DNA from 2 places in the Actinoplanes sp. SE50/110 genome. Region 2 is predicted to be linked to the other one. Evidence: riboswitches for the same ligand, from Rfam matches in the RefSeq annotation. Region 2 holds a riboswitch; the other holds the start of a gene.
What was found. Region 2 has a riboswitch for cobalamin ahead of ACSP50_RS02725 (ribonucleoside-diphosphate reductase subunit alpha). Riboswitches for the same ligand answer to the same signal wherever they lie in the genome.
Positions count from the first base shown of each region.

Region 1: it holds a riboswitch for cobalamin, as region 2 does, so the genes downstream of both, cobN (cobaltochelatase subunit CobN) here and ACSP50_RS02725 (ribonucleoside-diphosphate reductase subunit alpha) in region 2, are expected to answer to the same signal.

Region 1 covers NZ_LT827010.1:7,596,119-7,600,032, reverse strand. Annotated here, with positions in the region: gene ACSP50_RS33955 (precorrin-3B synthase) at 1-1,258, opposite strand, end outside; cobalamin riboswitch at 1,340-1,480, shown strand; gene cobN (cobaltochelatase subunit CobN) at 1,511-3,914, shown strand, end outside.
Region 2 covers NZ_LT827010.1:616,347-620,260, reverse strand. Annotated here, with positions in the region: gene ACSP50_RS02725 (ribonucleoside-diphosphate reductase subunit alpha) at 1-2,377, opposite strand, end outside; cobalamin riboswitch at 2,513-2,721, opposite strand; gene ACSP50_RS02720 (DUF6346 domain-containing protein) at 2,998-3,579, opposite strand; gene ACSP50_RS02715 (hypothetical protein) at 3,599-3,914, opposite strand, start outside.

The sequences.
Region 1 (3,914 bases), 2.3 Mb from region 2:
CGGCGCCGAGCGAACCGGGCGCAGCCGGGCTCGCCGCGGTCGCCTCCACCCGGACGTGCGGGCCGGCCGGGCTGCCGCAGGCACGCTCGCAGCCGGCCCAGTGGACCGGCAGGCCGTCGGCGAAGCCGGTCGCGACCTCGGCGTCGGCGCGGATGTCGGCCCGGGACTTCGCGCAGCCGGGGCGGCCGGCGCACGCGGTGACCCCGGTCCAGCGGGAGGTCGGGGTCACCACCAGGCCGGTCGCCGCCATCCGCCCGGCCCAGGCCGCGGCGTCCTCCGGAGTGAGGCCGGGGACCAGCACACCGCGCCACGGCGTGACAACCAGGCGCTCGGCCTCCGCCAGGAGCCTCGACTGCCGGCTTTCGAGCCGACCCAACGGCACCAGCGCACCCGCGGCGAACTGCCCGTTTCCGGTCACCACACCGACCAGCGCGCCAGCGGCGTCCTGCTCGTTTCCGGTCACCACGCCGACCAGCGCGCCAGCGGCGTCCTGCTCGTGTCCGGTCGTCACGCCGGCCAGCGGGTCGGTCGCAGCCGGACCGCCTCCACCGGGGGCCGGCCCGGCGGGAACCTCGGCCGTGGCGAGACCGAGCGCCGCGGCGACACGCGCGGAGACCCGGGCCGCGCCGTCGGTCAGCTCGCGCAACCGCCACGCGGCCGCGCCGCCGCCGCGCTGCGCCTCCCGCTCGGCCAGGAACGCGTGCGCGCTCGCCAGCAGAGCCTCGATCACCGAGTCGTGGGTCACGCGCAGCCCGGTGTCGCGCCCCCCGAACGTCAGGGCGAACCGGTCGCCGGCCGGGGAGCCGGCGAGCGGGACGGCGGTGACGTCGGCCGCGAGCGGGACCGGCCCGAGAGCGAACAGGAACTTGCCGGGCAGCGCGGCCAGCCCGGGATCGGCGCAGATCGCCGCGTCGAGGCGCCGGACCAGGTCCCGCACGGTGTCGCTCGCCATCGGCGGGGCGGCGATGTTGCGTACCGCGTCGTGGGTTGCCGATGGCAGCAGCCCGGCGGCGCGCAGGCGGGCCGCCACCGTCTCCACCCGGTCTTGCGGGAGTGCTCTGAGCTGCAGGTTCGCTCGGGAGGTGAGCTCCAGGCGCCGGTCGCCGAACTCCTCGGCCAGCTCGCGCAGGCAGCCCAGCTGGGCGCCGGTGAGCATGCCGCCGGGCAGCCGGACCCGCGCCAGCAGCCCGTCGGCGGCGGCGTGCAACCGCAGCGCGCCGGGGCAGGCGTCGGTGTCGGACTGTCGAAGGCGACTCACGGCCCGGATACTACGGGCGGCCCCCGACAGGACCGGAGCCTCGGGTCGGCAGCCCCCTGAATCGTCAGCGGCGTCACAACGTTCGGTAGCGTGTGCGACGACAAGTGAATTCGAGCGGCACTGCCGCGGAGGAAGCCGGTGCGAGTCCGGCGCGGTCCCGCCACTGTCACCGGGTGAGCTGCCCGGGAGCCAGGAACTCCGGTCGCCGTGATTCTTACTACCCGGGGCGCGGACCCCGAGGGGAGCGCACGCGTGTTTCTGCTGCTGTCGACGTCCGACACGGACCTGCTCAGCGCCCGGGCCAGCGGCTCGGCATGGCGGCTGGGCAATCCGGCCCGCACCGGGGTGGCCGATCTGCCGGCCCTGCTGGACGGGGTGGAGCTGGTCGTGGTCCGCATCCTGGGCGGCCGCCGGGCCTGGGAGGAGGGCCTCGACGAGCTGCTCGGCGGGGATCTGCCGGTGGTGGTGCTGGGCGGCGAGATGGCGCCGGACGCCGATCTGATGAAGCTGTCGTCGGTCCCGGCCGGCATCGCCGCGGACGCGCACACCTATCTGGCGCAGGGCGGCGCCGACAATCTGCGGTCGCTGCACGACTTCCTGTCCGACACGGTGCTGCTGACCGGCAACGGCTTCGCCCCGGCGGTGGAGAGCCCGCAGTGGGGGATCCTGCCGCGAGCAGCAGAGGGATCAGGGTCGGACGGCCCGACGATCGCGGTCCTCTACTACCGCGCGCACCACATGGCCGGCAACACCGCGTTCGTCGATGCGCTCTGCCGGGCGATCGAGGCGAAGGGCGCCCGCCCGCTGCCGATCTTCACGGCCTCGCTGCGCACCGCCCCCGACGACCTGCTGGCCGAGCTGCGCAAGGCGGACGCCCTGGTGGTGACGGTGCTGGCGGCCGGTGGCACCCGACCGGCGACGGCGAGCGCCGGCGGTGACGACGAGGCCTGGGACGTCGGCGTGCTGGCCGAGCTGGACGTGCCGATCCTGCAGGGCCTCTGCCTGACCAGTTCCCGCGCCACCTGGGAGGCCAGCGACGACGGCCTGAGCCCGCTGGACGCGGCGACGCAGGTGGCGATTCCGGAGTTCGACGGCCGGATCATCACGGTCCCGTTCTCGTTCAAGGAGATCGATCAGGACGGGCTCTCGGTGTACGTCGCGGACCCCGAGCGGGCGTCTCGGGTGGCCGGCATCGCGGTGTCGCACGCCCGCCTGCGGCACATCCCGCCGGCCGAGCGCAAGGTCGCGCTGATGCTGTCGGCCTATCCGACGAAGCACTCGCGGATCGGCAACGCGGTCGGCCTGGACACGCCCGCCTCGACCGTGGCGCTGCTGGCGGCGCTGAAGGACAACGGCTACAAGATCGGCGATTTCTCGGCGTACGACGGTGACGGGCTGATCCACACGCTCATCGCGGCGGGTGGCCAGGATCCGGACTGGCTCACCGAGGAGCAGCTGGCCGGCAACCCGGTGCGGATCTCCGGCGCCCGCTATCAGGCCTGGTTCGACACCCTGCCCGAGGATTTCCGGGCGAGCGTGACCCGGCACTGGGGTCCACCGCCCGGCGAGCTGTACACCGACAACGGCGACATCGTGCTCGCCGCCCTGCGCGACGAGAACATCGTGGTGATGGTCCAGCCGCCGCGCGGTTTCGGGGCCAACCCGGTCGCCATCTACCACGACCCGGACCTGCCGCCCAGCCACCACTATCTGGCCGCCTACCGCTGGCTGGCCGACGAGTTCGGCGCGCACGCGGTGGTGCACGTCGGCAAGCACGGCAACCTGGAGTGGCTGCCCGGCAAGAACGTCGGCATGTCCGCATCGGACGGCACCGACGCGGCGCTCGGTGACCTGCCGCTGATCTATCCCTTCCTGGTCAACGACCCCGGGGAGGGCACCCAGGCGAAGCGCCGCGCGCACGCCACCCTGGTCGATCACCTGATTCCGCCGATGGCCCGGGCCGAGTCGTACGGCGACATCGCCCGCCTGGAGCAGCTGCTGGACGAGCACGCGAACATCGCCGCGCTCGACCCGGCCAAGCTGCCGGCCATCCGGGCGCAGATCTGGACGCTGATCCAGGCCGCCAAGATGGATCACGACCTCGGTCAGGCGCACCGGCCGGACGACGAAGAGTTCGACGACTTCATCATGCACATCGACGGATGGCTGTGTGAGGTCAAGGACGTGCAGATCCGCGACGGCCTGCACGTGCTGGGCGCCGCGCCGCAGGGCGAGGCCCGGATCAACCTGGTCCTGGCGATGCTGCGGGCCCGCCAGATGTGGGCCGGCCAGGTCGCCGCGCTGCCCGGTCTGCGCGAGGCGCTCGGCCTCGCCGAGGACGCCCCGATCGCGCGCGTCGACGAGATCGAGGCCGAAGCCAGGCGCCTGGTCACCGCGATGGAGGACGGGGGCTGGCCGGCCGATGTATCGGCGATCTCGGATGTTCCGCAAGTGCGGGACGTGCTGCGGTTCGCGGCGACCGAGGTGGTGCCGCGGCTGAGCCGCACCACCGACGAGCTGACCAACGTGCTGCACGCGCTGAACGGCGGCTACGTCCCGGCCGGTCCGAGCGGCTCCCCGCTGCGCGGCCTGATCAACGTGCTGCCCACCGGCCGTAACTTCTACTCGGTCGACCCGAAGGCGATCCCCAGCGCGC
Region 2 (3,914 bases):
CCTGACCCGGGCCGGACGGGTTGGCGACCAGGGTGGTGGTCGCGGCCGGGACGACCGGGATCGTCGCGGCGGGGACGACCGTGGTGGCCGCGACCGCCGTGGTGGCCTGCTGGATCCGCGTCGCCGGGCGCGAGCGCAGGTAGTACGACGTCTTCAGGCCGGACTTCCAGGCGTACAGGTACATCGACGAGAGCTTGCCGATGGTCGGGGCGGCCAGGAACAGGTTCAGCGACTGGGACTGGTCGATGAACGGGGCGCGGGCGGCGGCCAGGTCGATCAGGGCCCGCTGCGGCAGCTCCCACGCGGTCCGGAAGATCTCCTTCACGTCCGCCGGCAGCGCCGCGATGTCCTGCACCGAACCCTCGGCGCGCTTGATCGCCTCCCGGATCTCGGGGGTCCACAGGCCGCGGGACTTCAACTCGCGTACCAGATAGTTGTTGATCTGCAGGAACTCGCCGGACATCGTCTCGCGCTTGAACAGGTTGCTGACCTGCGGCTCGATGCACTCGTAGCAGCCGGCGATGGACGCGATGGTGGCCGTCGGGGCGATCGCGACCAGCAGCGAGTTGCGCAGCCCGTGCGCCGCGATCCGCTCCTTGACGGCGGCCCAGCGGGCGCCCTGGGTCATCGGCGCACCCCACAGCTCCGGGTGCAGATCGCCCTGCGCGGCCCGGGTCTCGGCGTACGCCGGATGTGCCCCGAACTGCTCGGCGAGCCCCGCCGACGCCTCCAGGGAGGTCAGGAAGATCTCCTCCTGCACCCGGGTCGACAGCTCCTTCGCGGCCGGCGAGTCGAACGGCAGGCGCAGCGTGAAGAACGCGTCCTGCAGACCCATCAGCCCCAGTCCGACCGGACGCCAGCGCGGGTTCGACACCGCCGCCTGCTGCGACGGGTAGTAGTTGATGTCGATCACCCGGTCCAGGAACACGACCGCGGTGCGCACCGTGGCCCGCAGCCGCTCCCAGTCGACCCCGTCGGCGGTGGTGTGCGCGCCCAGGTTGATCGAGCCGAGGTTGCAGACCGCGGTCTCGTCGTCCGAGTTGACTTCGAGGATCTCGGTGCACAGGTTCGACAGGTGGATGGTGTTGCCGGGTGCGCCGGTCTGGTTCGACAGCGCGTTCGACCGGTCCTTGAAGGTCATCCAGCCGTTGCCGGTCTGCGCGAGCGTGCGCATCATCCGCCCGTACAGCTCCCGGGCCTTGATCTTCTTGACCGCCTTCTTCTCGGCGATCCGGTACGCCTCGGTGAACGCGTCACCGAACAGGTCGGGCAGTTCGGGGGCGTCCGAGGGGTCGATCAGCGACCAGTCCTCGTCGGCTTCGACCCGGCGCATGAACTCGTCCGGGATCCAGTTCGCCAGGTTCAGGTTGTGGGTGCGCCGCGACTCCTCGCCGGTGTTGTCCCGCAGCTCCAGGAACTCCTCCACGTCCGGGTGCCACGGCTCCAGGTACACGCACGCCGCGCCCTTGCGCCGCCCGCCCTGGTTGACCGCGGCCACCCCGGCGTCCAGCGTCTTCAGGAACGGGACGATGCCGTTCGACTTGCCGTTCGTGCCCCGGATCAACGCGCCCCGGCCGCGCACCCGCGACCAGGCGATGCCGATCCCGCCGGAGAACTTCGACAGCTTCGCGACCTGGTGATACCGCTCGTAGATCGAGTCGAGCTCATCCTTCGGCGAGTCGACCAGGAAGCACGACGACATCTGGGTGTGCCGGGTGCCGGAGTTGAACAGCGTCGGTGAGCTGGGCAGATAGGCCAGCGACGCCATCAGCCGGTAGAACCCGATCGCCTCCTGCGCGGTCTGCGACAGTCCACAGGCCACCCGCATCAGGAAGTACTGCGGGGTCTCGACCGGCACCCGCTTGATCGGGTGCCGCAGCAGGTAGCGGTCGGCGACCGTGCGCAGCCCGAAATACTCGAACCGCAGGTCGTTGGCGACGTCCACGGCCGCGTCCAGCTCCGCCCGGTGCGCCACCACGAACGCGTGCGCGTCGTCACCGATCAGCCCCTGCGCGAAGCCCAGCTCGATCGACTCGCTGAACGTGGTCGCACCCTGCTCCCGGACCTCCTGCTCCACCAGGTCGATCAGCAGGCGCGCGGCCAGCCGCGAATACTGCGGCTCCTCGCCGATCAGCTCCGCGGCGGTCTGGATCGAGAGCTTGTCCAGCTCCTCGGTGGTGGCGCCGTCGTACAGCCCGCTGATCGTCTTGGTGGCGACCCGCAGCGGATCCACCTCGTCCAGCCCGGTGATCCACCGCTCCACCGCGGTCACGATCTTGTTGACGTCGACGGGCTCGAACTCACCGTTCCGCTTCCGCACCCGCATCACGTGCCGCCGCTGCTCCGGCACGCCGGTCTTCTCCGGTGTGAGCGTCATGGCGCCCTCTTCCCCCTAGCGAGTCAACAGGCCGAAACCCGCGCGGGAAGACACCGACATCCCGCCGACGCGCGCACGCGTTCGGCGGACCCCCTCGGCGTCGGCCGTCCCGCGCGGCCTCCGACCGCCGCACACGGTCGTATGCGGCGCGCTGGCAGGTCTTCGGACTCGCGGGCGTGTATCGCTTTCCTACTGGCCGTCGCTTCCCAGGCTCACGCCCAGTGCTGATGTGACGGCGGTCGTTCCCACTCACCGCTGCGGGGCAGTCCCGGTCTCGCACCGGATTCCCTCTTGCCTCGGCAACCCATCTCACAGGCCACCGAACCAGCTGCGTCCGACACTATATATGGGATCGACATGCACGGTGCAACGCCACATGGTGTGTCGCACACCCTTGCGCCCACTCCCCCGAAAGCCCCCAAAAGTAGATCCCGGACGGATTACCGGCATCCTCGTGCAGTACGGCACACCGCCCCTGCCAGCGCGCCCGCGCCAGATCGTCGATCATCGCCACGCGCGCCCGGGTCAACCGCGAAACCCCGGCGCCGGCCGGCGCCACCGCCTCGGTCACCGGCTGCATGGCGCCGATCCGCCCCGCCGCACCCGGCTTCAGCACCCGATCACCGCCTCCGCAGGCGGTATCGCACGAAGCCGATGGCGAACAGCAGCGGCGCGACACCGATGATGGAGATGAGGGTGACGAGAGCGGTCACCCACCGCCTTGGCGGCACCTCGGCACGCGAGTAACCGACGCTGCCCCGGCTGCCCGTGTTCTCCCCGATCGTGAAGGTGTCCCCGGGCTTCTCGTCGGTGAAGAAGCCAGGCTTGCCGATCATCACCCGCTCGCCACCGCCGCCGTTCCACCGAATGGACACGGCACACGCTTTGACATAGCCGAATCCGCTGAGACCGATCGGCCCATCGCGCTCACACTGCTCGACGGTGGCCTCACCGGTACGGCGCGCATCAGCGATGTCCGCGCCCGTGAAGCGGCTGATGGTGACCGCCGTGCCGAACAGAGCTGCCGAGATGACCATCAGAATCACCACGAACGCCACCTCGATCAGCCAGCTGCCCGGGCCGCCCTCGACCGTCGCCGCCGCCTCCATCGAGGCCCGCGCCTCAGCACGCTGCTCCTCTGCCTCGGCCATCAGCTCGGCCATGCGACGTTTTCGATCCGCCGCACGCTTCTCATGGCTCATCACACGCTCCTAGCGATATTTACCGGGGCATGTCCACATCGGGGGAGGTCTCGGCGTCGCCGATCATGGCGTCGCCGGTAGCTCCGCCGTTCTGGATACTGTTTCCTTTGAGCGCTTCCCGTATGGCATCCGAGGCGATCTCGATCTTCGTGCCATAGACGGCATCGTCAGCGTCGCCGAAGGTTCGGTACGCCTCTTTCCACCCACCCCATGACCCGCTGCTGTCCGCCGGGTAGGTATCCGCATTGACCTTGGCCGAGTTGAGGAGCACCGCCGGCATGCTGATGTCCGAGGCGACCTTGTCCAAAAAACCTCTGAGGAAAGCACAGAGCCTT